One region of the Stenotrophomonas sp. Ker107b genome, then DNA from elsewhere that is predicted to be linked to it. Evidence: riboswitches for the same ligand, from Rfam matches in the RefSeq annotation. Region 1 holds a riboswitch; the other holds the start of a gene.
What was found. A riboswitch is a leader RNA that binds a small molecule or an ion and turns the genes downstream of it on or off. The one in region 1 is predicted to bind glycine.

Region 1 (15,471 bases):
CTGGCCATGGCCTGGTCCACCGCCTTCACCGCCTGGTCCAGGGTGACGCCGGGTGCCAGCGCGAACTCGATCCACACGGAGGCGAACTGCTGGCTGTGATAGATCCGGTCCGGCGCCATGCCGTAGTCCCACCGCGCGATCGACGACAGCGGCAGGCGCTGGCCGTCCTTGCCGATCACATGGATCTGTTCCAGCGTGGAGGGATCCTGGGTGTAGCGCGGGTCCAGCTCCATCACCACGCGGTACTGGTTGAGGGTGTCGTACAGCGTGGCGACCTGGCGTTGGCTGAAGGCGTTGTTGAGCACCGAGGCGATCATGCGCATGTCCACGCCCAGGCGGGCGGCGGCATCGCGGTCGATGTCGAGCACCACCTGGCGCATGCCCTCATCGCCCTTGGATTCCACATCGACCAGCTCGGGCAGGGCGCGCAGTGCATCGGCCACCTTGGGCGTCCATTGCCGCAGCGGTTCCAGTTCGCCGGAGAGCAGCTGGAATTCGTACTGGCCGCTGTCGCCACTGCCTTCCAGCTTGATGTCCTGGTCCACCCACAGGAACATGCCGCCACCGGGAATCTTCGGCATGTTGGCGCGCAGGCGGTCGATCACCTGCTGACTGGAGACCTTGCGCTCGGCCAGCGGCTTCATCTTGATCATGATGAAGGCGTTGTTGACCCCGCTGCGGCCGCCGATGTACCCGATGATGTCGCTGATCGCAGGGTCCGCCAGCAGCAGTTTGCGGTAGGCCTCGATCTTGGGCTGCATGACCTGGAACGAGAGGCCGTCGTCGCCGCGCGCGAAGCCACGCAGCTGCGCGGTGTCCTGTTTGGGCACGATGCCCTTGGGCACCTGCTGGAACAGCCACACATTCAGCGCGATCACGCCGGCGAACAGCAGCAGCGGCAGCGCGAGCCAGCGCAGCATCGTCTGCAGGCTGCCCACATAGGCACCGCGCAGGCGTTCGAACAGCGCGGTGCCGGCGCGCTGCAGCCCATTGCCGGGACCGGGGCGCGGCTGCCCGAGCAGGCGCGCGCACAGCATCGGGGTCAGGCTGAGCGAGACCAGCAGTGAGACGCCCATCGCCGCCACCAGGGTCAGCGAGAACTCGCGGAACAGCTTCTCGACGAAGTCATCCAGGAACAGGATCGAGATGAACACAACGGCCAGCGCGATGTTCATCGACAGCAGCGTGGCACCGACTTCACCCGCGCCCCGCAGCGCGGCGGTCATCGGCGAGGCGCCTTCTTCGCGATGACGGGCGATGTTCTCCAGCACCACGATCGCATCGTCGACCACCAGCACCGCCGCCACGATCAGCGCCATCAGCGAGAGTGTGTTCAATGAGAACCCGAGCAGGGCGATGATCGCCAGCGCGCCCAGCAGCGAGACCGGGATCGCCACGGTCGGCACCAGCGCCGCGCGCCAGTGACCCAGGAAGGCCAGCACCACCAGCACCACCAGGGCGATCGCCAGCAACAGCGTCAGCTCGGCCTCGCGCAGGGTGGCGCGGATCACCGGTGAGCGGTCCATCACCACCTGCATGTCGATGGTGGCCGGCAGCAGTGCCTGCAGCGTGTCCATCTGCGCCTGGATGGCGTCGACGGTCTCGATGATGTTGGCGTCCGGCTGGCGGCTGACGATCAGCAGCACCGCCGGGCGCTCGTTGTGGAAGCCGCTGGCGTAGCGATCCTCCACGCCTTCGCGGATCCCGGCCACATCCTCCAGGTACACCGGGCGGCCGTCGCGCATCGCCACGATCAGGCGGCGGTACTCGGCGGCGGTGCGCAGCTGCAGCGTGGCTTCCAGCTGCCACTGCTGGGCTTGGCTGGCCACCGTGCCCAGCGGCTTGAGCGCGTTGGCGTTACGGATCGCCGCGGCGATGTCGTCCAGCGCGATGCGGTGATGGTTCAGGGCATTCGGGTCGAGCGAAACGCGCACCGCGGGCAGTGAGCTGCCGCCCACCTGCACCTCGCCGACGCCGGGAATCTGCGCCAGCTTCTGCGCGATCACGGTGGAAGCCACGTCGTATATCTGCCCCGGCGCGAGGCTGTCCGAACTCAGCGCCAGCGCCATGATCGGCGCCTGCGAGGGATTCACCTTGCGGTACTGCGGCATCCCCGGCATGCCGCTGGGCAGCTGCGCGCGCGCGGCATTGATCGCCGCCTGCACGTCGCGCGCGGCATCATCCACGTTGCGGCCGAGCGCGAATGTCAGCTCGACCTGGGTCGAGCCCTGGGTGCTGGCCGAGTCGATCCCGGTCAGCCCCGGGATGGTGCCCAGCGCACGTTCCAATGGCGTGGCGACGTTGGCCGCCATCGACTCGGGGCTCGCGCCCGGCAGGCTGGCGCTGACGTTGATCGCCGGGTAGTCGACCTGCGGCAGCGGCGCGACCGGCAGCAGGCGCAACCCGAGCAGGCCGGCCAGTACCACCGCCACTGCCAGCAGCACGGTGGCGACGGGATGCTGCACGAACCAGCCGATCGCCCGCGACAGCGGGCTCACGCCAGCGCCTCGTCAGCCTTGTCGGTCACCGGCGCGGGGCGCTGGCGGAAGCGGTCGAAGAACAGGTAGATCACCGGCGTGGTGAACAGGGTCAGCACCTGGCTGACGATCAGCCCACCGACCATCACCAGGCCCAACGGCTGGCGCAGCTCGGCGCCCGAGCCACTGGCGAACATCAGCGGGATCGCGCCGAACAACGCGGCCAGCGTGGTCATCAGGATCGGGCGGAAGCGCAGCAATGCGGCCTGATGGATGGCCTGGCGCGGCGCCATGCCGTGCTCGCGCTCGGCCTCCAGCGCGAAGTCGATCATCATGATCGCGTTCTTCTTGACCAGCCCGATCAGCAGCACGATGCCGATCACCGCGATCAGGTCCAGGCTGCGCCCGCTCACCAGCAGGGCAAGCAACGCGCCCACCGTGGCCGAGGGCAGGGTGGAGAGGATGGTGATCGGGTGGATGAAGCTCTCGTAGAGCACGCCCAGCACCAGGTACATCACCACCACCGCGGCCAGCACCAGCCACAAGGTGCTCGACAGCGAGGCGCGGAACGCATCGGCCGCGCCCTGCAGGCGAAGCTCTACGCTGGCCGGCAGGCCGATCGCGGCGCGGGCGCCTTCGATGGCATCCACCGCTTCGCCCAGCGATGCCTCCGGGGCGAGGTTGAACGAGAACGTCACCGCCGGGAACTGGCCGACATGGTTGATCAGCAGCTGCGCGGGGCGCTGTTCGATCCGCGCGATGCCGCCCAGCGGCACCTGCCGACCATCCGGGCCGGTGACGTGCAGGCGTGCGATCGCATCCGGGCCGAAGGCCACGTCCGGGCGCGCTTCCAGCACCACGCGGTACTGGTTGGCCTGGGTGAAGATGGTCGAGATCTGGCGCTGCCCGAACGCGTCGTACAGCGCATCGGCGATGGTCTCCACGCTGATGCCCAGGCGCGCCGCGGCGACCCGGTCGATCACCACATGTGCCTGCAGCCCTTGGTTCTGCAGATCGCTGGCGACGTCGGCCTGTGCCGGTGCCTGCTGCAGATGCTCGAGCAGGCGCGGCGTCCACGTCTCCAGCTGCGCGATATCCGGGCTGGTCAGAGTGAACTGATACTGGGTGCGGCTGATCCGGTCCTCGATGCCCAGTTCCTGGACCGGTTGCAGATACAGTTTGATGCCTGGGACATGCGCCACGCGCTGCTGCAGCCGCGCGATGATGGCCTGTGCATCGGCAGCGCGCTGTGCGTGCGGTTTCAATTCGATCAGAAGACGCCCACTGTTGAGCGTGGCGTTGTTGCCGTCCACGCCGATGAACGAGGACAGGCTGGCCACGTCCTCATCTTCCAGCAGCGCCGCCGACAAGGCCTGCTGGCGCTGCGCCATCGCCTGGAAGGAGATCGACTGCGGCGCCTCGCTGATGCCCTGGATCAGCCCGGCATCCTGCACCGGGAAGAAGCCCTTGGGCACCCACACGTACAGCAGCGCCGTCAGCACCAGCGTGGCGACAGTGGCGGCCAGCATCAACGGCTGGCGCTGCAGCACCCAATGCAGCTGGCGATCATAGACCGCCACGACGCGGTCGAACGGGTCGCCCTGCTGCGCCGATTCCTGCCCATCGGCATCGCGACGGGTCGCATGGCCGGCCTTGAGCAGGCGCGCGCACATCATCGGCGTCAGCGTCAGCGAGACCAGCAGCGAGATGCCGATCGCCACCGCCAAGGTGATCGCGAATTCGTGGAACAGCTTGCCGACCACGTCGGCCATGAACAGCAGCGGGATCAACACGGCGATCAGCGACAGGGTCAGCGAGATCAGCGTGAAGCCGATCTGCCTGGCACCCTTCAGCGCTGCCTGCATCGGCGTGGCACCGCGCTCCAGATGACGGGCGATGTTCTCCAGCATCACGATCGCATCGTCCACCACGAAACCGGTGGCGATGGTCAGCGCCATCAGCGTGAGGTTGTTGAGCGAGAAGCCGGCCAGCAGCATCACCCCGAACGTGCCGACCAGCGACAGCGGGACCGCGATGCTGGGAATGATCGTGGCCGGGATGTTGCGCAGGAACAGGAAGGTGACCATCACCACCAGTGCGATCGCGATCAGCAGCTCGTGCTGCACGCCACGGATCGAGGCGCGGATCGATTCGGTGCGATCGCTGAGGATGGCCACATCCACACCGGCCGGCAGCGAGGATTGCAGCTGCGGCAGCAGCGCACGCACCTGGTCGACCACGGCGATCACGTTCGCGCCGGGCTGGCGCTGGATGTTGATCAGCACCGCCGGGGTGGTGCCCGACCACGCGGCCAGCTGGCGGTTCTCGGCGCCATCTTCGATGGTGGCGACATCGCCCAGACGCAGCGGTGCGCCATCCTTCCAGGCCAGGATCAGGGCGCGGTACTCGGCCACCGAGCGCATCTGATCGTTGGCATCGAGCATGATCGCGCGGGTCGGCCCGTCGAAGCTGCCCTTGGGCATGTTGACGTTGGCCGTGCCGATCGCGGTGCGGATGCTGGCCATGCTCAGCCCGTTGGCGGCCAGCGCGGACGGATTGACCTGGATGCGGACCGCCGGGCGCTGCCCACCAGCGAGGCTGACCAGCCCGACCCCAGGCAGCTGCGAGAGCCGCTGCGCCATGCGGGTATCGACCAGATCGTGCACCTGCGGCAGCGAGAGGCCCTGCGAGGTCACTGCCAGGGTCAGGATCGGGGTGTCAGCCGGGTTGACCTTGCGGTACACCGGCGGCACCGGCAGATCGTCGGGCAGGAAGCTGTCGGCGGCGTTGATCGCGGCCTGCACTTCCTGCTCGGCCACGCCGAGCGCGACCTCCAGCGAGAACTGCAGGGTGATCACCGACGCGCCGCCGGAGCTGGTCGAGGACATCTGCTTCAGGCCGGGAATCTGCCCGAGTTGCCGTTCCAGCGGCGCGGTGACCGCGCTGGTGGTGACGTCCGGGCTGGCGCCGGGATACAGCGTGGTGATCTGGATGATCGGGTAATCGACCTGCGGCAGTGCCGCGACCGGCAGCAGGCGATAGGCCATCACGCCGGACAGCAGCAGCGCCACCATCAGCAGCGTGGTCGCGACCGGGCGCTCGATGAAGGGGCGCGAGAGGTTCATGCGCCGGTCCGCGGCGGGTCCTGCTCCACCACCTCGACCTTGGCGCCTTCGCGCAGGCCGTCGATGCCTTCCACCACCACGCGCTCGCCCGCCTTGAGGCCTTCGCGCACCGAGACGCGTTCGCCATCGGCCGGGCCGAGCACCACGGTGCGCAGCGACGAGGTGTCATCGGCCGCGATCACGTAGACGTAGCTGCCCTTGCTGCCGAACTGCACGGCGGCATTGGGAATCACCACCGCATCACTGCTGCTGACCTGCAGGCGCACGTTGACGAACTGGTTGGGGAACAACGATTCATCCGCGTTGGCGAACTGCGCGCGCAGTTTGAGCGTGCCGGTGGCGGTATCGATGCGGTTGTCCAGGCTGGAGAGCACGCCATCGCCCAGCGCGGTGCGCTCCTCGCGGTCCCAGGCTTCCACGGTCAGCTGCGGATTGGCGCGTGCGGCAGCCACCACCGCCGGCAGGTCCGGCTCGGGCACGGTGAACAGCACGCTGATCGGGGTGGTCTGGGTGATGGTGGCCAGCGGCTCGGTATCGCCACTGCGCACCAGGTTGCCGACATCGACGTTGCGCAGGCCCATACGCCCGGCCACCGGTGCGGTGATGCGGGTGTACTGCAGCTGCAGGCGTGCTTCATCCACCGCCGCCTGGTCGGTCTGGCGACGGCCCTGCAGCTGGCGCACCTTGCTCTGCTGATCACTGAGGTCCTGCGCGGAGACGAAGTGCTTGCTCTGCAGTTCGGCGAAGCGCTTGAGCTGGCTTTCGGCATTGTCCAGCTCGGCCAGGTTCTGCTGCTGGGTGCCCAGCGCACGCGAGAGCTGCACCTGGAACGGGCGCGGATCGATCTCGGCCAGCAGCTCGCCGGCGGTGACGTGCTGGCCCTCGGAGAATGCCAACCGAAGCAGTTCGCCATCCACGCGGCTGCGGATGCTCACCGTATGCAGCGGGGTCACCGTGCCCAGCGCTTTCAGGCGCACCACCAGATCTTCCTGCGTCGCAGTGGCCACACGCACCGGGGTCGGCTGCGGCCCCCCGGACGGGCCGGCGGCCGGGCCGGGCGCGAGCAGTTTCCATGCAGCGATGGCGGCCAGGCCGACAGCGGCAGCGATCAACAGCGGTGTGACCAAACGACGGCGAGACGACGGGGGCGTTGAAGCGGACATACGCATCCTGCGCACCCTCCACCGGAGCAGTGCGTCCATGGGGACCGGCCGACGGCGGCAGGTCAACGGGGGAGAGGGTGTCTGGCGGGGCAGCGGGTGGTACACCGCCGCGTGGCTGGATGCCGTTCGAATGGAACGGGAGCGCCATGATACAGGGCCGGGCCGCTCAAGCTCCCGTGACCTTGGTCATGCCCGCGGGTGCGTCAATGCACCTCGTCGCGGTACACGAACTTCGGCATTTCCCACTTGAAGTGGATGGCCAGCAGGCGGAACAGGAAGCCGCCGCCCAGGCACCACAGCGTGGCGGCGTTGAGTGACACGCCGAGTTCCAGCAGGGTCAGGTAGGCCGCACCGGTGAGCAGGGTGATCACGGCATACAGTTCTTTCTGGAAGATCAGCGGCACCTCGTTGCACAACACATCGCGCAGCACGCCGCCGAACGCACCGGTCAGCATGCCGGCGATCAGGATGATCGGCACGGTGTGCCCGCCTTCGCGCGCGACCGCGCACCCGATCAGAGTGAACGCGATCAGGCCCAGGCCATCGAGCACCAGGAAGGTGCGCCGGAAGTGATGCATCCAGCGCGCCACCCAGGTCGCGATCAGTGCTGCGCAGATGGTGAAGCCCAGGTACTCCGGGTGCTTCACCCAGCCCAGCGGGTAGTGGCCGAGCACGATGTCGCGCAGCGAGCCGCCGCCGAGCGCGGTGACGCAGGCGATGATGACCACGCCGAACAGGTCCATGCGGCGGCGGCCGGCCGACAGCGCGCCGGTCATGGCTTCGGCCGAGATGGCGATGAGGTAGATCAGGGAGAGCAGCATGGGGGGGCTCCGGGAAACACGTCAGGCGGGGACGGAAACGCGCACGCATCACGCCAGCGCCGCTGCACTGTCGTGGGGTGGGATTCCGTTGCCGCTCCCGCTGTCCTTTTGCCTGAGAGTTCGGTGGCCAAGGCCACGTGCCCCTTCGGCGGGTCATTGAAGACCTCTCTCCAGATCGGCGTGTCGGATGCATGGTTGGTGGCTGTGCAGCCACCGGCCTGAGCGATTATGGGAGCCTGCGCCTTCGGCGGGCGCCAGCGCGGCGCCTCTCTCCTGCATCCGGGGCGGATTCTAGCAGCCGCCGGGCCCGTGCCGGGGGATAATCCCGGTATGCCCGCTGAACCCGCCCTCTGGTACCTGTACCTGCTTGAATGCCGCAACGGCAGCTATTACGCCGGCATCAGCAACGACGTGGACGCACGCTTCCAGGCCCATCTCGCCGGCAAAGGGGCGAAATACACGCGGGCCAACCCACCGGTGAAGGTGCTGGCGATGCGCGCCTACCCGGACCGCGCGGCCGCGTCGAAGGCCGAGTGGCAGCTCAAGCGGCAACCGCGCGAGCGCAAGCTGGCGTGGCTGGCGCTGCCCGATCCCACGTAGCCGCGCGTGCGGGTTGTTCGGGCCTTCGTTGGCGGCATACCATCGACCCTCGTTCGTTGATCCGCTTGCCCAAGCCCTGGAGTGCCATGTCCCGCGATCTGTCGTTGTACCCGGAAGATGAGAATGGCGATGTGCTCTGGAACATGCTGCAGGACGGCGATGATCTGACGATTCCGCGCGAGGTGGATTTCGCGCTGATCTTCCCGACCCAGGATGTGGCGATCGCCTTCGCCGTGCACCTGCTCAAGAACGACCAGAAGGTGTCCTTCGCCGCCTACGAGGGCAACGACGACTACCCCTGGCAGGTGGTGGTGCATCCGCTGATGCTGCCGACCCACCAGAACATCGCCGGCTTCGAAGGTCTGCTGGCCAGCGAGGCGGTCTCCTACAGCGGCCAGGTGGATGGCTGGGGATGTCTGTCGCAGGGTTGATCAGGGCGTGGGCGGTCGTTTCGGCCGGCGATCGTCCTGTGCATCACCGAAGATGATCCGCGCGCTGCGCTGGTAGCTCCAGTACGCCACCGCCCAGTTCAACAGCACCACCACGCGGTTGCGGAAGCCGATCAGGAAGAACACGTGCGCGGCCAGCCAGAACCACCAGGCCAGCACCCCGGAGAGCTGCAGCCGGCCGAGGTGGACGATCGCCGCCATGCGGCCGATGGTCGCCAGGTTGCCGAAGTCCTGGTATTTGAACGCACCCGGCGCGGGCTTGCCGGCCAGGCGTGCCTGGACGGTGGTGGCCACGTGCTTGCCCATCTGCTTGGCCGCCGGCGCGACGCCGGGCACCGGCTTGCCGTCGGCCTGGGTCAGTGCCGCCAGGTCACCGGCAACGAAGATCTCCGGGTGGCCCTCCAGGGTGAGGTCAGGCTGCACCGGCACGCGGCCGGCGCGGTCCAGTGGCACGTCCAACGTACGTGCCAGCGGTGAGGCGGCGACACCGGCGGCCCAGACCACGGTGCGGGCCTCGACGAAGCGCTCGCCGAGCTGGAAGCCTTCGGCAGTGATGTCGCTGACCGGCGTGCCGGTGAGCACTTCCACGCCCAGCTTTTCCAGCTGACGGCGCGCCTTGAGCGAGAGCACCTCGGGGAAGGTGGACAGCACGCGCGGGCCGGCTTCGACCAGGCGGACCTTGGCCGAGGCGGGATCGATATGGCGGAACTCATTGCGCAGCGTGTGCCGCGCGATCTCGGCCAGGGTGCCGGCCAGTTCCACGCCGGTGGGGCCGCCACCGACCACGGCGAAACTCAGCCACGCCGCTTTGCGCGCGGGATCGGGTTCGGCCTCGGCACGCTCGAAGGCGAGCAGCAGCTTGCGGCGCAGCGCGATGGCATCGTCCAGCGTCTTCAGGCCCGGCGCATCGGCGGCCCATTCGTCGTGGCCGAAATACGCGTGGGTGGCGCCGGTGCACAGCATCAGGGTGTCGTACGTAATCTGCGTGCCATCGGCCAGCGTCGCGGTCCGCGCGGCCTTGTCGATGTCGGTCACTTCACCCAGGCGCACTTCGACATTGCGCTGGTGACCGAGGATATGGCGCAGCGGTGCGGCGATATCCGGCGCGGACAGGCCTGCGGTGGCCACCTGGTAGAGCAGCGGCTGGAACAGATGATGGTTGCGACGGTCCACCAGGGTGATGCGCACGTGCGCCGAGGCGAGGGCACGGGTGGCCCAGAGGCCGGCAAAACCGCCACCGATGATGAGCAGGTGGGGCGTGGGATCGCGGGTCATGCTTCACTCCTTGGCGGGCGCCGGCGGGGGGCGGCGCAGGTCGTCTCGTGATGCGGCCCATGGTCGCACGTGAAGCGCGATGTTCACGTCGATGGCCGATACTGGGTTCAGGGGCCATCGCGCTTGCCCGATGGCCGATCCGATCCTGCCCAGGAGACCGAGATGTCCGAACCGGAAAAGCGCATCGCCCTGTTGATCGATGCCGACAACGCGCCCTCATCCAAGATTGATGCGGTGCTGGCCGAAGTGGCCCGCTACGGCGTGGCCAATGTCCGCCGTGCCTACGGCAACTGGAAGAGCCCGCGGTTGAAAGGGTGGGAGTCCGTGCTGCACGAGTACGCGATCCGCCCCATCCAGCAGTTTGCCTACAGCCGCGGCAAGAACGCCTCGGACATGGCGATGGTGATCGACGCGATGGACATGCTGTACGCCCGCAATCTGGATGGCTTTGCGATCGTCTCCAGTGATGCCGACTTCACCCCGCTGGTGATGCGCCTGCTGACCGACGGGGTCAAGGTGTACGGCTTCGGCGAGAAGAAAACGCCCGAGCCGTTCGTCAACGCGTGCTCGAAGTTCACCTACATCGAAGCCTTGGGGCAGCCGCATGCGGCCGATCAGGAGGTGGAGCAGGACAACGAGGAAACCCGCCCGCGCAAGAGCGGCCCGGAGCTGCGTAATGACACCCGCCTGGCGCAGATGCTGCGCCGCGCGGTGACCTCGGCCGAAGCCGAGGATGGCTGGTCACACCTGGGCCCGGTCGGCAGTCAGATCGGCAACCAGGCCTCGTTCGATTCGCGCAATTACGGGTACGGCAAACTCAGCGATCTACTGGCTGCGACCGGCTTGTTCGAGATGAAGAAGGACGGCAAATCGACCTATGTGCGCGCGCTGCCCAAGAAGAGTGCGGCCAAGGCGACGAAGTAAGCGCTGGCCTCAACGCAGCAGCGCGGCCAGCGGGCGGGCCGTGCTGCCGTTGAAGCCATCGGAGAAGCCTCGCACGGCGTCAGGCAGCATGCCGCTGGCCAGCAGCAACAGCGCGGCGCTGAGCAGCAGATTGCGATGGTGGCGGCGATAACCGACCACCAGGGCACCGATGCCGGCAACGAGCAACACGATTTCGAGTGCGTAGAGGATCATTGTTTTTCATCCATGACATGACGGTGGGCCCGCCGTTGGGCGTATCGTAGCGGCACCGCGCGACCCCGCTGCCGCGCATCGAACGATACGGGAATCCGATCATGCTGAACATCTGGGGCCGTCGCAATTCCAGCAACGTGCGCAAAGTGCTGTGGTGTGCCGAGGAGATCGGCGCGCCGTACGAGTCGATCGAGGTCGGCGGTGCATTCGGTGGCACGCAGTCGCCGGAATACCGGGCGATGAATCCGAACGGGCTGGTGCCGGTGATCGAGGACCAGGGCCTGCCGCTGTGGGAATCCAACACGATCGTGCGCTATCTCTGCGCGCGCTACGCGCTGGGCACGCTGTACCCGGAAGACGTGGTGGCGCGCGCGCAGTCGGAGAAGTGGATGGACTGGACCACCTCGACCTTCGCCGGCGTGTTCCGCGATCTGTTCTGGGGCACGTTGCGGACCGCGCCCGCTGATCGGGATGAGGCGCGCATCGCTGCCGCACTGGTGCGCTCGGGCGAGTTGCTGGCGATGGCCGATGAGGCCTTGTCGCGGCAGCCGTATCTGTCCGGTGAGCAGTTCGCGATGGGCGATATCCCGTTGGGTGCCTTCATCTATGCCTGGTTCGAGATGCCGATCCAGCGGCCGGACCTGCCGCATCTGGCCGCGTGGTACGAACGGCTGAAGCAGCGGCCGGCGTATCAGCGTGGGGTCATGACCGCGCTGACCTGAGCGGCCGTGCCGACCCACGGTCGGCACCTGCCGGCCTAGTACAGATCCATCGGATCCACATCCAGCGACCAGCGCACCCTGCGTGCCTGCGGCAGCGCGGAGATCTGCGGCGTCACCTGATCCAGCACGCCATGCAGTGGGCGTCGCGCGGGTGAGGACAGCAGCAGCTGGGTGCGCTGGTAGCCGGCGCGGCGGGGCATCGGTGCCGGCATCGGGCCGTAGCGTTCCACCGCGGCATCGTCGGGAATCAACGCGCGCACCGCACTGAGCATCGCGTTGGCATGCTCCACCTGCTGCGCTTCGGCACGCAGCAGCGCCAGGTGCGCGAACGGCGGGAAACCGGCCGCTTCGCGCTGCTGCAGTTCCGCCTCGGCAAAGGCGTGATACCCACCGTTGACCAGCGTCTCCAGCAGCGGATGCCCCGGGTGGTGGGTCTGCAGCCAGACCTCGCCGGCATCCACCGCACGCCCGGCGCGGCCGGCGACCTGGATCAGCTGCTGCGCGAGTTTTTCACTGGCGCGGAAGTCGGCCGAGAACAGGCCTTCATCGATGCCGACCACCACCACCAGGGTCAGCTTCGGCAGGTCGTGACCTTTGGCGAGGATCTGCGTGCCGACCAGGATCCCCGCGCGATCGCCGAGCGAGGCCAGCTGGGTTTCCAACGCATCCCGCTTGCCGGTGGTGCCGCGGTCGATGCGGATCACCGGGAACTCCGGGAAGGCCTCGACCAGGTGTTCTTCCAGCCGCTCGGTGCCGATGCCCTGCGGCTGCAGCGCCAGGCTGCCGCAGTCCGGGCACGCCAGCGGCGCGGACTGGCGTGCGCCACAGTGGTGGCACTGCAGGCGCCGGCCGCCGGCATGCACGGTCATCGGCGCATCGCAGCGCTGGCACGGCGCGGTCCAGCCGCAGTCATGGCAGAGCAGCACGGGCGCATAGCCGCGGCGGTTCTTGAACACCAGCACCTGGTGCCCGGCCTGCAGATGCTGGGTGATGCCGGCCAGTACTTCCGGCGAGAGCCCATCGCGCAGCGGGCGTTTACGCACATCAAGCACGCGCACCACCGGCGGACGCGCGGCGCCCGCGCGCTGCTTCAGGCGCAGGTGGGTGTAACGGCCGGCATGCGCGTTGTGCAACGATTCCAGCGACGGCGTGGCGCTGCCGAGCACCACCGCCACGTCCAGTGCCTTGGCGCGTACCAGCGCGAAATCGCGTGCGTGATAGCGGATGCCGTCCTGCTGTTTGTAACTGCCGTCGTGCTCTTCGTCGATCACGATCAGGCCCGCATTCGGCAGCGGCGTGAACACCGCCGAGCGCGTGCCGACGATGACCTGTGCTTCGCCTCGCGCGGCGGCGGCCCACACGCGGGCGCGCTCGTTGTCGTTCAAGCCGGAGTGCAGCACATGCACCGGAATGCCCAGGCGGTTGCGGAAGCGCGACAGCGTCTGCGGGGTCAGCCCGATCTCCGGCACCAGCACCAGCGCCTGCTTGCCGCGCGCAAGGCACGCCACGATCGCCTGCAGGTAGACCTCGGTCTTGCCACTGCCGGTCACGCCATCGAGCAGATAGGCGGCAAAGCCGTCGGCGGACGTGATCGCGGCGATCGCCTCGGCCTGTTCGGCATTGGGCGCGGGGCCGCTGGCCGGCGACGCGACGGCCGGGCTGTGCGCCAGCGCGATCCGTTCGACCAGCTCCCGCTTGGCCAGCGACCGGGCAGCGCTGCGCCAGTCGTCCATCAAGGTATCCAGGCGGTCTTCGTTCACCACGCCCTCGGCCAGGCACGCTGCCAGGCGTTGCGGACGGGTACCGCTGCGCAGCTTGGGCTGCGGGTCGTGGCCGGCCGCCGTCAGCTGCCAGCCCCACTGATGGGTGTCCGGCACGGCCTCACCCCGCCGCAGCGGACCGGGCAGGGCCGTACTGATCACTTCGCCCAGCGGGGCATGGGTGTAGCGCGCCAGCCACTGCAGCGAGCGCCACAGCTCACCGGTCACCAGGGGCGTGGTGTCGATCCACTCGATCGCGGCGCGCAGGCTGCCGGGGTCTTCGACCTGGCCGATCCCGGCCACCACGCCGACCAGCTCCCGGGAGCCGAACGGCACCCGGACCCGTTGCCCGGTCATCCCCGGGTCCGGGGCCGGCCCGGGCGGCGGGGCGTAGTCGAACAAGTGCGGCAGCGGCACCGGCAGGGCGACGCGCAGGGTCGAAGACGAGGAGGTCATCGGGCCAGTGTAGCGGGCAGGGGCGGACCGGATCACGCCCATTCACCGTCTCAACCGGGTGCGCGCCGAATCATAAATCTCACCTAAATATCCGACTTGATTGGAGATTCAGGCTTATCCACATCTTCTGTGGATAAGTCTGTGCGCCACTGCGTATGTGACCGCCTTGCGTCAGGAACTTCCGACGTTCTGCTCAGGTTGGTCAAAAAATAGCCACGCAACAATGATCAATAAAAACAACAAGATAGCTGTGAAACAAAGTTGAAACAGCCTTGACGCGGGGCTCACGTGTGGTTCTACCCCGGTTTTACGTGGTGCTGTGCACAACCTTTTGCGCCGGAAGGCTTTGCGGACCGTGGCCGCTCACTGGAAATGAACATCCGCGCGCCGCTGGAGTGACGCAATCGCTATCATTTCCACACAATGATGGAGTTGCTATGACGGCTGCGCCCGCCCCCGTTTCTTCTACCGCAGCCGGCGCGCTGTCGGCGTTTCTCCGTGGCGTTGAACGCCGCGCCCTGGTCGTGGCCGAGCTGCAGTGCGGCGACCCGACCGTCGCCGAACAGGCGCTGGTCGCCGTCATGCGTGCCTTCGCCGGGATCGCCAGCGATCTGCCCATGGCCCAGTGGCCGGAGCGGTTCTGGTCGCTGCTGGTACACCGTGCGCCGTTGCGCGAGCCGGCCGGAGGCACCTGGCCCGCGTCGCTGGAGCACCTGGCCGGGCTGGCCGCGCCGGCGCGACTGGCGTTCCTGCTGCGGATCGGTGGCGGGCTGGATGAAGCCGCGGCCGCACAGATCCTGGATCTGCCGATGGCCGACTACCAGCACGCACTGGCCGATGCCTGCCCGCGCGATGCCCATGGCAACCCCGATGCCGCTGGCTGGCGCGCGCTGGCCGAACAGGTCCAACTGCGCATCCGTGATCTGCCGGCCACCCGCCTGCAGCGCCTGCAGCAGCCGGTGGCCGCGCCGGCCAGCCAGCAGCCCGATGCCCCCTCCTGGCGCACCCCGGTCAAGTCCGATGCGTCCACTCAGCGCCGCCCGGTCAAGCGCCAGCGTGGCCGTCGTTTCCCCTGGAAGGGCGTGCTGATCGTCGCGGTGACGGTGGGCGTGCTGCTTGGCGGGGCGGCATGGTGGAAGCACGCCCGCCAGGCCGGTGAGCCCGCAGCGGAGATCCCCGAGGGGGCGGTCGCCGATGACGCCCAGGTCACCGTGGAAGACCTGCCTGCCGACGACCTGCCAACCGTGGCCCCGACCGCCTCGCCCTACGCAGCTACGGACGCGGCGATGCTGGCCGATCCGGATCTGCCGACCGCTCGCGATGCCGATCTGTACGCCTGGTTCGCCGCAGGCGGTCCCGTGCCCGTGGACGAATCCCAAGCCCAGCCGAGCCGCCCTGAACCCGCTACCGCCGGCCTGGAGACGGCTGCCGCCGATGAGTAAGGCCGCCTTCCTGCTGATCGCCCTCGGGCTCTCCAGTGCGGCCA
Region 2 (15,471 bases), on a different contig from region 1:
ACCAGCACGCCGTGGAAGTAGCCATACGGCTCGGGCACGCGCACGCCGGCATCGCGCAGCTGGTACAGCGCATCGACCTCGGTGTTCTTCCAGGCCGCTTCCTGCTGCTTGCGGCCGTAGTTGCTGGCCTTGCCCACGGCGCGCGCTTCGCGGCTGCCACGGACCTTGCGGCCTTCCTGGTACTGCACGCGCTGCTGGAAGCTGCGTTGGGCCATGTCCTTGTAGACCTTCGCGCAGCGCACATCGTCGCCGCTGCGGACCACGTATACCGCTGCTTCCTTGCCGCTCTTGAGCGGGCGGAGCACTTCATCGATCACGCCGTCGTCGATCAGCGCCTGCAAGCCTTGGGGGGTCTTCACGGTATCTCGGGAATCGGCTGGCGCGGGGCCTGCCCTGGAGGGGGAGGGATTTTCGCATCTTCGGGCCGATGGAGCCATCGACACGGCGCCAGGCGGTCGGGTTGTTCAGCTGCGTGCACGCAGGCGACCGCTTGAAATCTGCTTCACATCCGCGCGGCAGGCTGAGCTCACTTCCCAAGGAGTGCTCCCATGATGCTGTCCCTGCTGCGCCGCACCGGTGCCGTTCTGACCTTGCTGCTGGCTGTCCCCGCACTGCATGCCCGCCCCGCGGCGTCCGATACGGTGCTGATCGTCGTCAGCGGCGAAGGCCGCGATCACGGCAAGACCCGCCCCGGGTTCGAGATGGACGAGTTCGCCCAGGCCTACCTGATCTTCCGCGACAACGGCCTGGCCGTGCAGGTCGCCAGCCCGCGCGGCGGGCCGGTGGAAGCCGACAAGTTCGACCCGAAGGAGCCCTTCAACGCGCGCGTGCTGGCCGATCCGGCGGCGACCGCGTTGCTCGCCGATACCCGCGCCACCGCGACCCTGCGTGCGGCCGACTATGCGGCGGTCTACGTGGTTGGCGGCAAGGGCGCGATGTTCGATCTGCCCGCTGATGCCGCGCTGCGCACGGTGCTGGGCACACTGCACGATCAAGGCGGCGTGGTCGCGGCCGTCTGTCACGGCCCGGCAGCGCTGGTGGATGTGCGGCTGGCGGACGGATCACTGCTGGTCGCCGGGCGCCGCATGACCGGCTTCACCAATGCGGAGGAGGGCGTGTTCGGCAAGCGCTGGGCCAAGGAATTCCCGTTCCTGCTGGAAACCGCGCTGCGCGAGCGCGGTGCGCGCTGGGAGCAGGCGCCGCTGATGATGCCCAAGCTGGTGGTGGACGGGCGTCTGATCACGGGGCAGAACCCGTACTCCACGCCGGCGGTCGCCGAAGCGATCGTGCGCGCCACCGGTCGCGCCCCGGTCGCCCGCACCCCTTGGCGCGATGAAGCCAGCATGGCGCTGGTGCAGCGCCTGCTCGACGGCGAGGGCGACGCGGTCGAGCGCGAGCTGGCCAGCAACCGCACCGGCTATCACGACCAGTTGATCGGCGTGCTCGGCTACTACCAGCTGCAGGCCGCGCAGGACGATGCGGCCGTGCGTGACGCCCTGGCGATCATGCAGCTGGCGGCGCCGTACATGAGCGAGCCGCAGCTGCCGCTGGGCATCGCGCAGGCGCACTGGCGGCTGGGCGAGGTGGAACAGGCGCGCAGCGTGCTCGGCACACTGCTGGAAACGCACCCCGACATGGCCGAAGCTAAGCAGCTCAAGGACACGATCGAAGGCTGACGCCATGCATGACGGCCTGCACATCCTGGTCATCGAGGACAACCCGGCGCTGCGCGCCGGCATGGCCACGCTGCTGGAGGCGCGCGGCCATCGCGTGGCCTTCGCCGCCGATGGGCTCAGCGGGCTGCAGATGGCGCTGGACGAGCCGCCGGACGTGCTGGTGCTGGACCTGACCCTGCCGGGCATGGATGGCCTGCGCGTGTGCAGCCATCTGCGCGAGCAGGCCGACCGCCACATCCCGATCCTGATGCTGACCGCGCGCGACACGTTGGCCGACAAGCTGGTCGGCTTCCAGGCCGGTGCCGATGACTATCTGGTCAAGCCGTTCGCCGGTGAGGAGCTGCTGGCGCGGTGCCTGGCGCTGGCGCACCGGCATGAGCGGCGCGAGGGTTACGTGCTGCGCATCGGCTCGCTGGATATCGATCGCCGCAGCGGCAGCGCGACTCGCCGCGGCCAAGTGCTTGGGCTGCCGCAGACCGCGTATCGCCTGCTGGTGCTGCTGGCCGAGGCATGGCCGCGCACGGTGACCCGCAGCGAGCTGATCCGTCGTCTGTGGGGCGATGAGGCGCCACCATCGGACCCGCTGCGCTCGCACCTGTACTTGCTGCGCCAGGTCCTGGACAAACCGTTCGATCGGCCCATGCTCAAGACCGTGCACGATGTCGGCTTCAAGCTGGAGGCCGACGCATGACGACCCGTGTGCATCGCCTTCGCAACCGGTTGATGCTGGCCTTCGCGGTGTTCGCACTGGCGGTGGCCAGCCTGTTCGGCCTGTACGTGGCGGTGTTCGTGTACAGCGTGGAGGATCGCTTCTTCGATGCGATGCTCGAACAGGAAGCGCAGCAGCAGCTGGATCAGCGGGCCGCGGGTGGCAGCTGGTCGTCGCCGCGCAACGCGTTCATGACCGTGCACGAGAGCAGTGCCACGTTCCCGGCCGATCTGAAAACCGCGTTCGATGCCGAGCCATGGCGCCACGAGTTCGCCGGTACGCAGGGACGGCACTATCACCTGCGCGCGCTGCAACCGGGCGGCGCCGGTACACCCGGATGGCTGGTCGCCGAGGTCAGCCAGCAGCTGGTGGTGCGGCCGATGCGCCGCCAGATTCTGGGTCTGTTGGCCTGGTCCGGGCTGGCCGTGGTGGTCGTTGCCGTGCTGGCCGGTGCGTGGCTGGCACGACGCACCACGCGTCCCTTGTCCAGACTGGCCGCACTGGTCGATGGGATGGCACCGGATCGACTGCCCGTCGGGTTCGCGCGCGACTTCCCCGATGATGAAATCGGCGTCCTTGCGCGGGGGGTGGACAACCTGACCGGGCGGGTGCGCGCCTTTGTTGCCCGCGAACATGCCTTTACCCGGGATGCGAGTCATGAGCTGCGCACGCCGCTGGCGGTGATCCGCAGCGCGACCGAACAGCTGGCCAACGAACCGGGGCTGTCCGTGGCCGGACGGCTGCAGCTGGCGCATGTGCAGCACTCGGCGCGTCAGCTCGAACAGACCGTGATCACCCTGCTCACCCTGGCCCGCGAAGAGAGCGTTGAACAGGATGCGCGGCCGCTGGCGGTGCTGCCGGTGCTGGAACAGGTGGTGGTCGAGCAGGCCGCGCTGCTGGAGGGCAAGCCGGTCAAGGTGCGGGTCGATGTACCCGGTGACGTTCGCCTGGCGGTACCCGGGCCGGTGCTGCACATGGTGCTGGCCAACCTGGTCGGCAATGCGTTCGCGCACACGCGGGAGGGGGCGGTGCACATCGATGTCGCGGCCGGACGCCTGCGCATCCGCAACACCGCCCCGGCCGGTGACCCTGACACGATCGTGCGGCCTTTCGCCAAAGGCGAAGGCAGTGCCGGCTTCGGCCTTGGCCTGGCGATCGTGCACCGGCTGTGCGACCGCTTCGCCATCGACCTGCGCATCGAGGGAACCGAGCACGCCACGGTGGCCAGTTTCAGCGTGCACTGAAGCGGGGCGGTCCTCGCACCCCATCCGCCCACTGCCACGCCCGCTTCCGTCCACCGTCAAAGTGCGCGATGCTCTGCTGAACGGGGAGGGGCGAATGGGGAACAGGGACGAGGGCATCGCGACGGCCGCTGGCGGCGAGTCGCAGACATCAGCGGCGGATCAGACGCCGACCGACTGGTCGTTGCTGCCGGTCACGCATGGCAACGAAGACTCGATGGTCGCGGTGATCTGGCGCCTGCTGCGCCAGGAACCGGCATTGATGGTGAGTGCGGGCTACGTGTTCCTGTCCGCGCTGGGGCTGTGGTCGAGCTATTTCTTCTACTTCAAGTTCCGGCTGTCGATTCTCGATTACCTGCAGGTCAGCGACTTCCTGGTCGCCGGTCTGCGCGATCCAGCCTATGTGCTGATCCTGCTGCTGGGCGCACTGCTGGCGGTGCTGCTGGGTTGGCCGGAAACACTGCGGCGGCGCAACCCGGCCAAAGTGGCACGCCTGCGTGCGCGGCATTGGGGATGGCGGATGCTGTTCTCCGAATCGCCGTGGATGAACTGGGAGTTTTCCGGGCTGCGCCCCCTGACCGGCATGTGCATGGGGGTGGTCTGCTTCATGGCCATCGGCGCCGCACTGTATGCGTTGAACAAGGCCGAAGCCATCCGGGATGGCAACGGAGGCACGCCGGTCCAGGTGATGCTCAACGGTGATAGCGCCACCTTGCCCGGCACTGCGAAGCTGCTGGGCTCCAGCAGCGCATTCGTGTTCCTGTGGTGGCCGGCGCAGCGGCGTGCCGAAGCCGTGCCGATCGGCTCGATCCGTCGGCTGCAGTCGATGGCCGTCCCCGTGAAGCCTGCGCCGGTGCCCAAACAGGCCCCGGCGCCACCCGCGCCGCGCTAGATCAGCACGGCGCACCGCGCACGGCTCAGGCGAGCGTGCGCACCTTGGGTTCACGCGCCCACTGGCGGGTGGCCGCCGCAGCCAGGAAGGCCTTGGCGTCCTCCGCCTCGACCACGCCGGCATCGTTGCCGACCCGGGCAATCTTCAGCAGCGCCTGTGCACCGTCATCGGCAGCGATCGCCTTCAGATGGGCCCAGGCGTCGCTGACAAAATCGATCGCGGCCGATTCCTTGCTCAGCTTCTTGGCAGCATCATTGCTGAGCACCACGGCGACCGCATCGAACACCACCGAGGGCGTGCCCGCCAGCTGACCATCGGCGGCCAGCGTCTTGCCGTCGCTGAGCTTGGCGCCACCGATCTTGGGCGCGACCAGCTTGACGCTCGCCCCGGCCTTGTCGGCCGCCTTGCGCAGGTTGGCGATCAAGGCCGCGTCGGAGCCTTCGTCGAACAGGATGCCAATGCAGCGGCCTTTGAGCAGGTCTTTGGTGCGGCCGATGATGCGCACTTCCGGCGCCTTCGGGAAATCCTGTGCCGGGGTCTGCGTGGCCGCCGGCTCGGGCAGCGCGGGCATCGCCAGACCGTCGGCCACGCGCTTGGCCAGTGCATCGTCGATGTTGCGCAGGTGACTCACGGTGCGCTCGCGCACCTTGACCGTCTCCACCTTGGAGAGCTCGAACACCAGCGCCGAGGCCAGATGCGCCTGCTCCGGCGCCTCCAGGCTGCGGAAGAACATGCGGGCCTGGCTGTAGTGATCGGCGAAGCTCTCCGCGCGAACGCGCCCCTTGCGGCCGTCATCCGGGGCGGTGGCGTGACTGGGGAAGCCGTCGGCACTCTCACGCGGGCTGTCGCCCTGCAGCGAACTCGGATCGTAGGCGACCCGTCCCTTCGGGATGTTCATCTGCATGTGGCCGTCGCGCTGGTGGTTGGCGAACGGGCACTTGGGCGCGTTGACCGGGATCTGGTGGAAATTCGGCCCGCCCAGTCGGCTGAGCTGGGTATCCAGATACGAGAACAGGCGACCCTGCAGCAGCGGATCGTTGCTGAAGTCGATGCCCGGCGGCACGTTGGCCGGGCAGTAGGCGACCTGCTCGGTCTCGGCGAAGAAGTTGTCCGGCCAGCGGTCCAGCACCATGCGCCCGATCACGGTCAGCGGCACCAGCGACTCGGGAATGATCTTGGTCGAATCCAGGTGATCGAACGGGAACGCCTCGGCCTGTTCTTCAGTGAACAGCTGCACGGCCAGTTCCCACTCGGGGAAGTCGCCGGCGGTGATCGCCTCGAACAGATCGCGGCGGTGGAAGTCATTGTCCGCGCTCTGCAGCTTGACCGCCTCGTCCCACACCGTGGACTGGATGCCCAGCTTCGGTCGCCAATGAAATTTGACGAACGTCGATTCGCCGGCATCGTTGATCAGCCGGAAGCTGTGGATGCCGAACCCCTCGATGGTGCGCAGCGAGCGCGGGATCGTGCGGTCGCTCATCGCCCACATGATCATGTGCATCGACTCGGGCATCAGCGAGACGAAATCCCAGAAGGTGTCGTGCGCGCTCGCCGCCTGCGGGAAGGCACGGTCCGGCTCCATCTTCACCGCATGGATCAGGTCGGGGAACTTGATCGCGTCCTGGATGAAGAACACCGGGATGTTGTTGCCGACCAGATCCCAGTTGCCTTCCTTGGTGTAGAACTTGACCGCGAAGCCGCGCACATCGCGCGGGGTATCCACCGAACCGGCGCCGCCAGCCACGGTGGAGAAACGGGTGAACAGCGGCGTGCGCACGCCGACTTCACTGAGGATACGGGCGCGGGTGTACTCGCCGAGCGAGCGGGTCAGCTCGAAGTAGCCATGGGCGGCGCTTCCTCGCGCATGCACGATGCGCTCGGGGATGCGCTCATGATCGAAGTGGGTGATCTTCTCGCGCAGGATGAAGTCTTCCAGCAGCGTCGGCCCGCGCGGCGTGGCGCGCAGCGAGTTCTGGTTGTCACCGACCGGGATGCCCTGGTTGGTGGTCAGCACAGGATGGCCGTTGCCCGCGCGCTGGTGCAGTTCATCCCCTTCGCCACGGACATCGACGGCGGGTGCAGGGGCATTCTTCGTGCTTTTCTTGCTGGCGGCCATGAGGCGACTCCGGGAGCTGGCGGGAAGGGGGATCGCTTCACACTGGCGGCCGGGGCGTTAATCGAGGGTGCGAAAAGGCGGCACCGCTTGCACCCGCGCTTCACATGCGGCGCTTCGGCGCTGGGTCGACGGCGCCCGGGCGGGTATCCTTGATCGCGTGTCCTTCTGTCTTTCCCCGCCGCATGCGCGTTGAACCTGCCGACATCGAAGCCCTGTTTGATGCGATCCCGGACGTCCTGTTCTTCATGAAGGACTGCGACGGGCGCTATACGCACATCAACCAGACCATGCTGCGTCGGCTGGGGCTGAAATCCCGCAAGGACGTGATCGGGCGCACCGCAGCGGAGATCTACCCGACCGGGCTGGGCGCCGATTACGCCACCCAGGACGAGCAGGTGCTGGCCGGCAAGGTCATCGAGAACCTGATGGAGCTGCATCTGTTCGCCAACCGCGAGCCGGGCTGGTGCCTGACCTGCAAGCGGCCGCTGGTGGTGGACGGGCAGATCCGCGGGCTGATCGGGATCTCGCGCGATCTGGGCCAGAAGGACAGCCTGGGCACGCAGTACGAACAGCTTCGCCTCGCGCTGGCGCATCTGAATGCGCATTACGCCGAGAACGTGCGCATGCAGACCCTGCTGGACATCACCGGGTTCTCGCTGTCCAAACTGGAGCGCACCTTCCGCAAGGTGTTCCAGATGACCCCGCAGCAGGTGCTGACCCGGCTGCGCATCCAGATGGCGGTGCATCTGCTGCATGGCCCGGACAGCATCGCCAGCATCGGCCAGGCCTGCGGCTTCACCGACCAGAGCGCGTTCACCCGCAAGTTCAAGGCCGAGGTCGGGCTGTCGCCACGCGCCTACCGCGCCCAGATCAGCGAGCGCGCGGCCGCCTGAGCCGGGGTGGGGCTTGTGGCCTATGCCGTCGCGCGGCCGACAGGGTATGGTGTCGCACTTGTTGCCCGCCAATCGATTCCGATGCCCGCATCCCAGACTCCGGCTCCTGCCACTCCGCCCGCCGATACCCGCCTCGGGCACGCGCTCAAGCCCCGCCAGCTGATCATGATGGGCCTGGGCAGCGCGATCGGCGCTGGCCTGTTCCTCGGCTCCGGGGTGGGCGTCCAGGCCGCCGGACCGGCGGTGCTGCTGTCGTATCTGGTCGCCGGCGCGCTGGTGATCATCGTGATGAACGCGCTTGGCGAAATGGCCGCGGCCAAGCCGACCAGCGGCGCGTTCTCGGTCTACGCCGCCGACGCCATGGGTGCCACCGCCGGTGCCACGGTCGGCTGGCTGTGGTGGGTACAGCTGGTGATCGTCATCGCCGCCGAGGCAGTGGGGGCCGCTGGGCTGCTGGCGACGGTCTGGCCGGCGATCCCGGTCCCGATGGCCGCGCTGGCCTTCATGCTGTTCTTCACGGCGATCAACCTGCTCGGAGTGAAGAACTTCGGCGAGTTCGAATTCTGGTTCGCGATCCTCAAAGTGGCTGCGATCATCGGCTTCATCCTGATCGGCGTGGCCCTGCTGATGGGCTGGCTGCCGGACGTGGCCTCGCCGGGCCTGCGCAACTTCACCGAGCACGGTGGCTTCATGCCCAAGGGCCTGGCCGGGATCGGCGCGGCGCTGCTGGTGGTGGTGTTCGCCTTCGGGGGTACCGAGATCGTGGCGGTGGCTGCGGCCGAGACCGAAGATCCCGAGCGCAGCATCGCCCGCGCGATCCGTACCGTGGCGTGGCGCATCCTGGTGTTCTACATCGGCTCGCTGAGCGTGATCATCGCGGTGGTGCCGTGGACCAGCGAGGCGCTGAAGTCGCCGTTCGCTGCCGTGCTGGAAGCGGCCAAGATTCCGGGCGCGGCGACGGCGATCACGCTGATCGCGGTGATCGCGCTGCTGTCGGCGCTCAATGCGAATCTCTACGGCGCGTCGCGGATGATGTACTCGCTGGCGCAGCGTCGTGAGGCGCCGGCGGTGCTGGGCTGGACCGATCCGCGCCAGGTGCCGATCATCGCGGTGCTGGCCAGTGTGCTGTTCGGTTTTGCGGCGACGGTGATGGAGCTGGTGTTCCCGGACAAGGTGTTGCCGGTGCTGCTCAACATCGTGGGTTCGACGTGTCTGTTGGTGTGGACGATTTCGTTGTTGTCGCAGTTGATTCTGCGCCATCGGGCGAACCGGGATGGGACGCGGTTGCCGTTCCGGATGGCGGGGTATCCGTATCTGACGGTGATCGGGTTGGGGGTGTTGGCGTTGATTTTCGGTCTGCTGTTGTCCGAGGCGCATACGCGGTTGCAGTTCCTGTCGATGGCGGCGCTGACGGCGGTGATAGCGGCGAGCAGTGAGATTGCGCGCCGGGTGCGTGCTGGTCGGGGTAGCTGATTGCCAACTGCTAACAGCCAGCAGCCAATAGCCAACAGCCGCAGGTTCGTGACTCCGCTTGCCTGGGCGGGCACGGGTGGGTTGTCGGGACCCGCTGCAAGTACGTCCATGTAAGCTCGTATGCCGCCATCCATGGCGGCATACGGTCCCGCCAACCCACCCGTGCCCACCCTTTGACAGGGGGCTGGTGGGCAATGGGAAGTCAAAAGCAGAACGCAGAACGCAGAACGCTGCCGAGCTGGTGCTGCGCTGCTCACTTCTCGAATCTAGATACTCAGCGCTCAGCTCAATGCTCAGTGCTCGATGCACGACGCACAGTGCTCGATGTTCAACGCCAACGCCAACGCCAACGCCAATGCAGTTGCTGATGCTGATGCTGATGCCCAGGTGATTGACTACAACGCGACGCGACGACGGCATGACGTACTGACGCTCATCTCCGCCGCAGGGCATCTGCGTTTGTTTTTTCATGGGCGGCCGACAAACTGTCGAGGGCGGGGGTGTGTGGGTTGGCGGGACCATGAGCGCCATGGATGGCGCGACATGAGCCTCCATGGACGGATTCACGGCGAGTCCCGCGAACCCACACACCCCCGCCCAGCCGGCAGAATCCAAAGGCGGCTCTCCTCCACGGCGCGCAGGAGCCGGGAGGCGGGGAGTCGGGGAGTCGGGGAGTCGGGGAGTCGGGGAGTCGGCAGCAGCCCATAACAAAAACGGCCCGCTTGCGCGGGCCGTCTGCTGTTGCATCAGGGCAGAGAGGCTTAGACCTCCACGCCCTCGTCTTCCTTGTACGCATCGACCGGGATGCAGGCGCACATCACGTTCTTGTCGCCGTAGACGTTGTCCACGCGCGCCACCGGCGGCCAATACTTCTGCTGGCGCAGGCTGGCCAGCGGGAAGGCCGCCAGCTCACGCGGGTAGGCGTGGGCCCACTCGCTGGCCGAGACCGCCGTGGCGGTGTGCGGGGCGTGCTTGAGCGGGTTGTCCTCGCGGTCCAGACGGCCGTCTTCGATCGCGGCGATTTCCTCGCGGATCTGGATCATCGCGTTGATGAAACGGTCCAGTTCGTGCAGCGATTCGCTCTCGGTCGGTTCCACCATCAGCGTGCCGGCGACCGGGAAGCTCAACGTCGGGGCGTGGAAGCCGAAATCGATCAGACGCTTGGCCACGTCTTCGGCGCCGATGCCGGAGGTCTTCTCCAGCGGTCGCACGTCCAGGATGCACTCGTGCGCCACCAGGCCGTTGCGGCCGGTATACAGGGTCTTGAAGTGCGGGGCCAGGCGCTTGGCGATGTAGTTGGCGTTGAGCAGGGCCACCTGGGTTGCCTTGCGCAGGCCGGCGGTGCCCATCAGCGTGATGTACATCCAGCTGATCGGCAGGATCGAGGCGCTGCCGAAGCTGGCCGCGCTGACCATGCCGACATCGCCTTCGCCGCCCAGCACCTTCGGCAGGAACGGGGCGAGGTGCGACTTGACCGCACACGGGCCGACGCCCGGGCCGCCGCCGCCGTGCGGGATGCAGAAGGTCTTGTGCAGGTTCAGGTGCGACACGTCCGAGCCCCACTTGCCGGGCTTGGCCACGCCCACCAGGGCGTTCATGTTGGCGCCGTCGGTGTACACCTGGCCACCGTGCTGGTGCACGATCTCGCAGATCTCCACCACTTCTTCCTCGAACACGCCGTGCGTGGACGGGTAGGTGATCATCAGCGCGGCCAGGCGGTCGCTGTACTTCTCCGCGTTGATGCGGATGTCGTCCAGGTCGACGTTGCCGTTGGCATCGGTCTTGGTCACCACGACCTTCATGCCGCACATCTGGGCCGAGGCCGGGTTGGTGCCGTGCGCCGAATCCGGGATCAGGCAGACGTCGCGATGGCCTTCGCCGCGCGAGCGGTGGTAGGCGCGGATCGCCAGCAGGCCGGCGTACTCGCCCTGCGCGCCGGAGTTCGGCTGCAGGCTGACCGCGTCATAGCCGGTGCACTCGACCAGCATCGCTTCCAGGCCGTCGATCAGTTCCTTGTAGCCGGTGGCCTGATCGGCCGGGGCCAGCGGATGGATATTGGCGAATTCCGGCCAGGTCACCGGGATCATCTCGGCGGTGGCGTTGAGCTTCATGGTGCAGCTGCCCAGCGGGATCATGGTGCGATCCATCGCCAGGTCCTTGTCCGCCAGCGAGCGCAGGTAACGCAGCAGTTCGTGTTCGCTGTGGTGGGTGTTGAACACCGGGTGGGTCAGGAAGTCGCTGGTGCGCACCAGATCGGCCGGCAACGCATCGGCGGTGGCCGCATCCAGTGCATCCACGTCGACCGTGGCACCGAACAGCTGGCCGAGCGCGACGATGTCGGCGCGGGTCGCGGTTTCGTCCAGGCTGATGCCGACCGCATCGCTGTCGATCGCACGCAGGTTGATGCGCGCCGCCGCCGCCTTGGCGTGGATCGCCTTGGCGTCCACATCCTTGACGTGCAGGGTGTCGAAGAAGTGCTCGCCCACGTTGACGCCGGCGCCGCGCAGTGCGGCGGCCAGGATCGCGGCCAGACGGTGGGTGCGACGGGCGATGCGGGTCAGGCCTTCCGGGCCGTGGTACACGGCGTACATCGAGGCCATCACCGCCAGCAGCACCTGGGCGGTACAGATGTTGGAGGTCGCCTTCTCGCGGCGGATGTGCTGCTCGCGGGTCTGCAGCGTCAAGCGGTAGGCAGCGTTGCCCTGCGCGTCGACAGAGACGCCGATCAGGCGGCCCGGCATCGAGCGCTTGTAGGCATCGCGGCAGGCCATGAAGGCGGCATGCGGGCCACCGAAGCCGAACGGCACGCCGAAGCGCTGCGAGTTGCCGACCACGATGTCCGCGCCCCATTCGCCGGGGGCTGCGATCAGGGTCAGCGCCAGCAGATCGGTGGCCACGGCGACCAGGCCACCGCGCGCGTGCACGGCATCGGCCAGCGCCTTGTAGTCGCCGATATGGCCGAAGGTATCCGGGTACTGCAGCAGCACGCCGTAGGCTTCGGCTTCCATCGCCTCGGCCGGGGTTCCCACGCGCAGCACGATGCCCATCGGCTCGGCGCGGGTGCGCAGCAGTTCCAGCGTCTGCGGGTGCACGGCGTCGTGCACGAAGAACGTATCGGACTTCGACTTGGCCGAGCGCTTGGCCAGCGTCATCGCTTCGGCGGCGGCGGTGGCTTCATCCAGCAGCGAGGCGTTGGCGATCTCCATGCCCGTGAGGTCGGCGCACAGCGTCTGGAAGTTGATCAGCGCTTCCATGCGGCCCTGCGAAATCTCGGCCTGGTACGGGGTGTAGGCGGTGTACCACGCCGGGTTTTCCAGCACGTTGCGCAGGATGACGTTCGGGGTGAGCGTGCCGTAGTAGCCCTGGCCGATGAAGGTGCGGAACACCTGGTTCTTGTCGGCGATGGCGCGGATTTTGGCCAGTGCCTGCACTTCGGTCAGCGACTCGGGCAGGTCCAGCGGTGCCGGCGATTTGATCCCGGCCGGGACGATCGCATCGGTCAGCGCGTCCAGCGAGGCGTGGCCGACCACGTCGAGCATCTGCGCGATTTCAGCGTCGTTGGGGCCGATGTGGCGTTCGACGAACGCGTGGCTGTGTTCAAGCTCGCGCAGGGAGGGGGTGTTCTGGGACATGGCTGGCATCTCGGAGAGTGGGCACGCACGTTCGGAAGGCGGCCGGGGCCAGGGCGCGTCGCGGGCGACAGCGATCCACCGGACCTTGCGGTCTTCCTGGGTGCCCCTCTGTCCTTTTGCCTGAGAGTTTGGAAGCGCGCATCTGCGGACTTCGTGCCCCTTCGGCGCCGGCACTCGCCGGTCTCTCCAGAGTTTTGATGCGGGTGGTATCGGGCCTGAGCGATTACGGGCGTTGCGCCTTCGGCAGCGGGTGTCCGCTTCTCCCACCATGTAGCCCGGCGATTATAGCCCAGCGCTTCGGCCCACTGGGCCTTTCCGGCACCTGAATACGGGGGCGCATGGACGCCGGAAACCGCCGCCGGGCATGGTGCCGGGGTCGGCAAAGGCCTATGATCAACGGATCCTCGTATTCATCTGGCGCCGCCCGTTCCGGGCCAGGCGCCCGCCGTGCAGTGCGCATGGCCGCTGACGGAAGCCCGCATGACGCCCGCCTCACCTTCGACCCGCCGTCTGGCCCTGCTGCTTGCAGGCCTGGCGATGTTCGGTCCGTTCTCGATCGACACCATTTTCCCGGCCTTCCTGTTGCTGGGCGAGCGCATGCAGGTGGACCAGGTCGCGGTGCAGCAGACCATCAGCGTCTACCTGCTGTTCTATGGCCTGATGAGCCTGGCGCACGGCCCGCTGTCGGATGCCTTCGGCCGCAAGCGGGTGATCATCGGCGGGCTGGTGTTGTTCATCGGCGCCTCGATCGGCTGTGCGCTGTCGCGGGACATGACCACGTTGCTGGTGTTCCGCGCACTGCAGGGCGTGACTGCCGGTGTGGGTGTGATCGTCGGCCGCGCCGTGATCCGCGATCTGTACCACGGTGCCGACGCGCAGCGCTTGATGAGCCAGGTCTCGATGATCTTCGGCGTGGCCCCGGCGATCGCCCCGATCATCGGTGGCTGGATCCTGCTCGGCGGCGGCGACTGGCCGCTGATTTTCTGGTTCCTGGTGCTGTTCGGCGTGGTCCTGCTGCTGGCCACGGGCAAGTGGCTGCCGGAAACCCACCCGGTCGAGGCGCGCACGCCACTGTCGATGCGTGAACTGCTGCGCAGCTATGCCCGCATGGGCTCCAACGCGCGCCTGCTGCGGCTTTCGGCTGCCGGTGCGCTGAATTTCTCCGGCATTTTCCTGTACATCGCCTCGGCGCCGGTGCTGGTGATGCAGCACCTCAAGCTGGGCGAGGGCGGTTTTGCCTGGTTGTTCATTCCGACCATCGGCGGCATGACGATGGGCTCGTTCCTGTCCGGGCGGATGGCCGGGCGGATCCTGCCGCAGCGGCAGATCGCGATCGGGTTCGGTCTGTGCGCAGTGTCGGCCGTGCTCAACATCACCTACGTGCTGTCCGTGCAGCAGATCGCGCTGCCGTGGGCGGTGATGCCGATCTTCCTGGGCGGCGTGGGCATGGCGCTGATCTTCCCGGTGCTGGCGCTGGCGGTGCTGGACATGTACCCGCACCAGCGCGGCCTGGCGTCCTCGATGCAGATGTTCATCCAGCTGATGATCAACACCGTCGTGGCCGGTGTGGTCTCGCCGATGCTCAGCAGCAGTCCGGTACATCTGGCGTTGGGCTACATGGGCTTCTTCGCACTGGGCGGCTCGTTCTGGTACTGGGAGCGGTATTGCGAGCGCCGCCGCGAAGTACTGACGCCCATCGAGTAGGCCACGCAGCTGGCGGGACCATCAGGACCCGTGCGGTATCCTTTGCCCTTTCATGCAGTCCGGAAGTCCCTGATGTCGACCACCTCCAAACTGCGCCGCGACATCCGCCGGCGTCGTGAAACCCAGGCCGCCAACCGCGAGCAGGCCGCCACCCCGCCGGTTGAGCCGCACGCAGAGCTGCGCGATCAGCAGCGTACGCTGCTGGCCGGCATCGTCCGCCGCGACGGAGAATGGGTGCTGGGGATGGATGGCCGCATTGCCGGTCAGACGCCCAGCGCGGCGCGGGTACTGGCCCTGATCATGCAGGCCGCCGAGCTGCACGAGCGGCAGGGCACTCCTGTCCGGCTGGTGTACTCGGATGCGTTGAAGGATGCCGCGCACGCCGAGGCCAAGGCCGATGGCATGGATTTCGAGCAGTTCAAGACCGAGCTGGCGGCTGCCCTGAAACCCAAGTCGTAGCGCCACGCCACGCGTGGTTGCACGTGCTCCCGGCCCATCGAGGCCGGACGCAGGCCAAAGCGTCACGGACAAAAAAACCGGCCTTTCGGCCGGTTTTTTTCATTGCGGACTGCGGCCGGGCAGGGCCCGGCCCAACCGGTTACGGTGCCGCGGGCGCCGTCGGTGCGGCCGGGGCCGCAGCGGTGGCCGCCGGTACCTGCCAACCACACATCTGGCCCTGGTTCTGCTGCTTGAGCCATTCGTTGACCGGGGTGAAGTACTCGATCATCGGGCCGGCATCGAGCTTGTCGCCGCCGGTGATTTCCTTCAGCGTGGCCTGCCACGGCTGGCTGGCGCCCTTGCTCAGCATCGCCCAGAACTTCTGGCCGGCTTCCTTGTTGCCGTAGAAGCTGCACTGGTGCAGCGGGCCCTTGTAGCCGGAGGCATCGCACAGGCCCTTGTAGAACTGGAACTGCAGGATGCGCGCCAGGAAGTAACGGGTGTAGGGGGTGTTGCCCGGCACGTGGTACTTGGCACCGGCGTCGAAGAACTCCTCACCGCGTGCGCTGGCCGGCGCCACACCCTGGTACTTGGCCTTCAGGTCCCACCACGCCTGGTTGTAATGGTCCGGGGTGATCGAGCCATCGAACACACCCCAGCGCCAGCGGTCGATCATCAGGCCGAACGGCAGGAACGA

Region 2: it holds a riboswitch for glycine, as region 1 does, so the genes downstream of both, gcvP (aminomethyl-transferring glycine dehydrogenase) here and ACWV8V_RS13695 (trimeric intracellular cation channel family protein) in region 1, are expected to answer to the same signal.

Annotation. Positions count from the first base shown of each region.
Region 1 covers NZ_JBSPHX010000002.1:860,430-875,900, forward strand. The annotation lists gene ACWV8V_RS13680 (efflux RND transporter permease subunit) at 1-2,498, opposite strand, end outside; gene ACWV8V_RS13685 (MdtB/MuxB family multidrug efflux RND transporter permease subunit) at 2,495-5,602, opposite strand; gene ACWV8V_RS13690 (MdtA/MuxA family multidrug efflux RND transporter periplasmic adaptor subunit) at 5,599-6,714, opposite strand; gene ACWV8V_RS13695 (trimeric intracellular cation channel family protein) at 6,969-7,586, opposite strand; glycine riboswitch at 7,679-7,770, opposite strand; glycine riboswitch at 7,779-7,872, opposite strand; gene ACWV8V_RS13700 (GIY-YIG nuclease family protein) at 7,917-8,186, shown strand; gene ACWV8V_RS13705 (ribonuclease E inhibitor RraB) at 8,273-8,617, shown strand; gene ACWV8V_RS13710 (NAD(P)/FAD-dependent oxidoreductase) at 8,618-9,910, opposite strand; gene ACWV8V_RS13715 (NYN domain-containing protein) at 10,073-10,834, shown strand; gene ACWV8V_RS13720 (hypothetical protein) at 10,844-11,047, opposite strand; gene ACWV8V_RS13725 (glutathione S-transferase family protein) at 11,149-11,769, shown strand; gene ACWV8V_RS13730 (primosomal protein N') at 11,805-13,985, opposite strand; gene ACWV8V_RS13735 (hypothetical protein) at 14,423-15,427, shown strand; gene ACWV8V_RS13740 (DUF3106 domain-containing protein) at 15,420-15,471, shown strand, end outside.
Region 2 covers NZ_JBSPHX010000004.1:1,592-17,062, reverse strand. The annotation lists gene ACWV8V_RS17380 (PA4780 family RIO1-like protein kinase) at 1-359, opposite strand, end outside; gene ACWV8V_RS17375 (DJ-1/PfpI family protein) at 549-1,676, shown strand; gene ACWV8V_RS17370 (response regulator transcription factor) at 1,681-2,367, shown strand; gene ACWV8V_RS17365 (sensor histidine kinase) at 2,364-3,629, shown strand; gene ACWV8V_RS17360 (hypothetical protein) at 3,724-4,518, shown strand; gene ACWV8V_RS17355 (catalase) at 4,544-6,634, opposite strand; gene ACWV8V_RS17350 (AraC family transcriptional regulator) at 6,817-7,527, shown strand; gene ACWV8V_RS17345 (amino acid permease) at 7,609-9,000, shown strand; gene gcvP (aminomethyl-transferring glycine dehydrogenase) at 9,762-12,641, opposite strand; glycine riboswitch at 12,731-12,832, opposite strand; gene ACWV8V_RS17335 (multidrug effflux MFS transporter) at 13,113-14,336, shown strand; gene ACWV8V_RS17330 (hypothetical protein) at 14,409-14,795, shown strand; gene ACWV8V_RS17325 (M2 family metallopeptidase) at 14,935-15,471, opposite strand, start outside.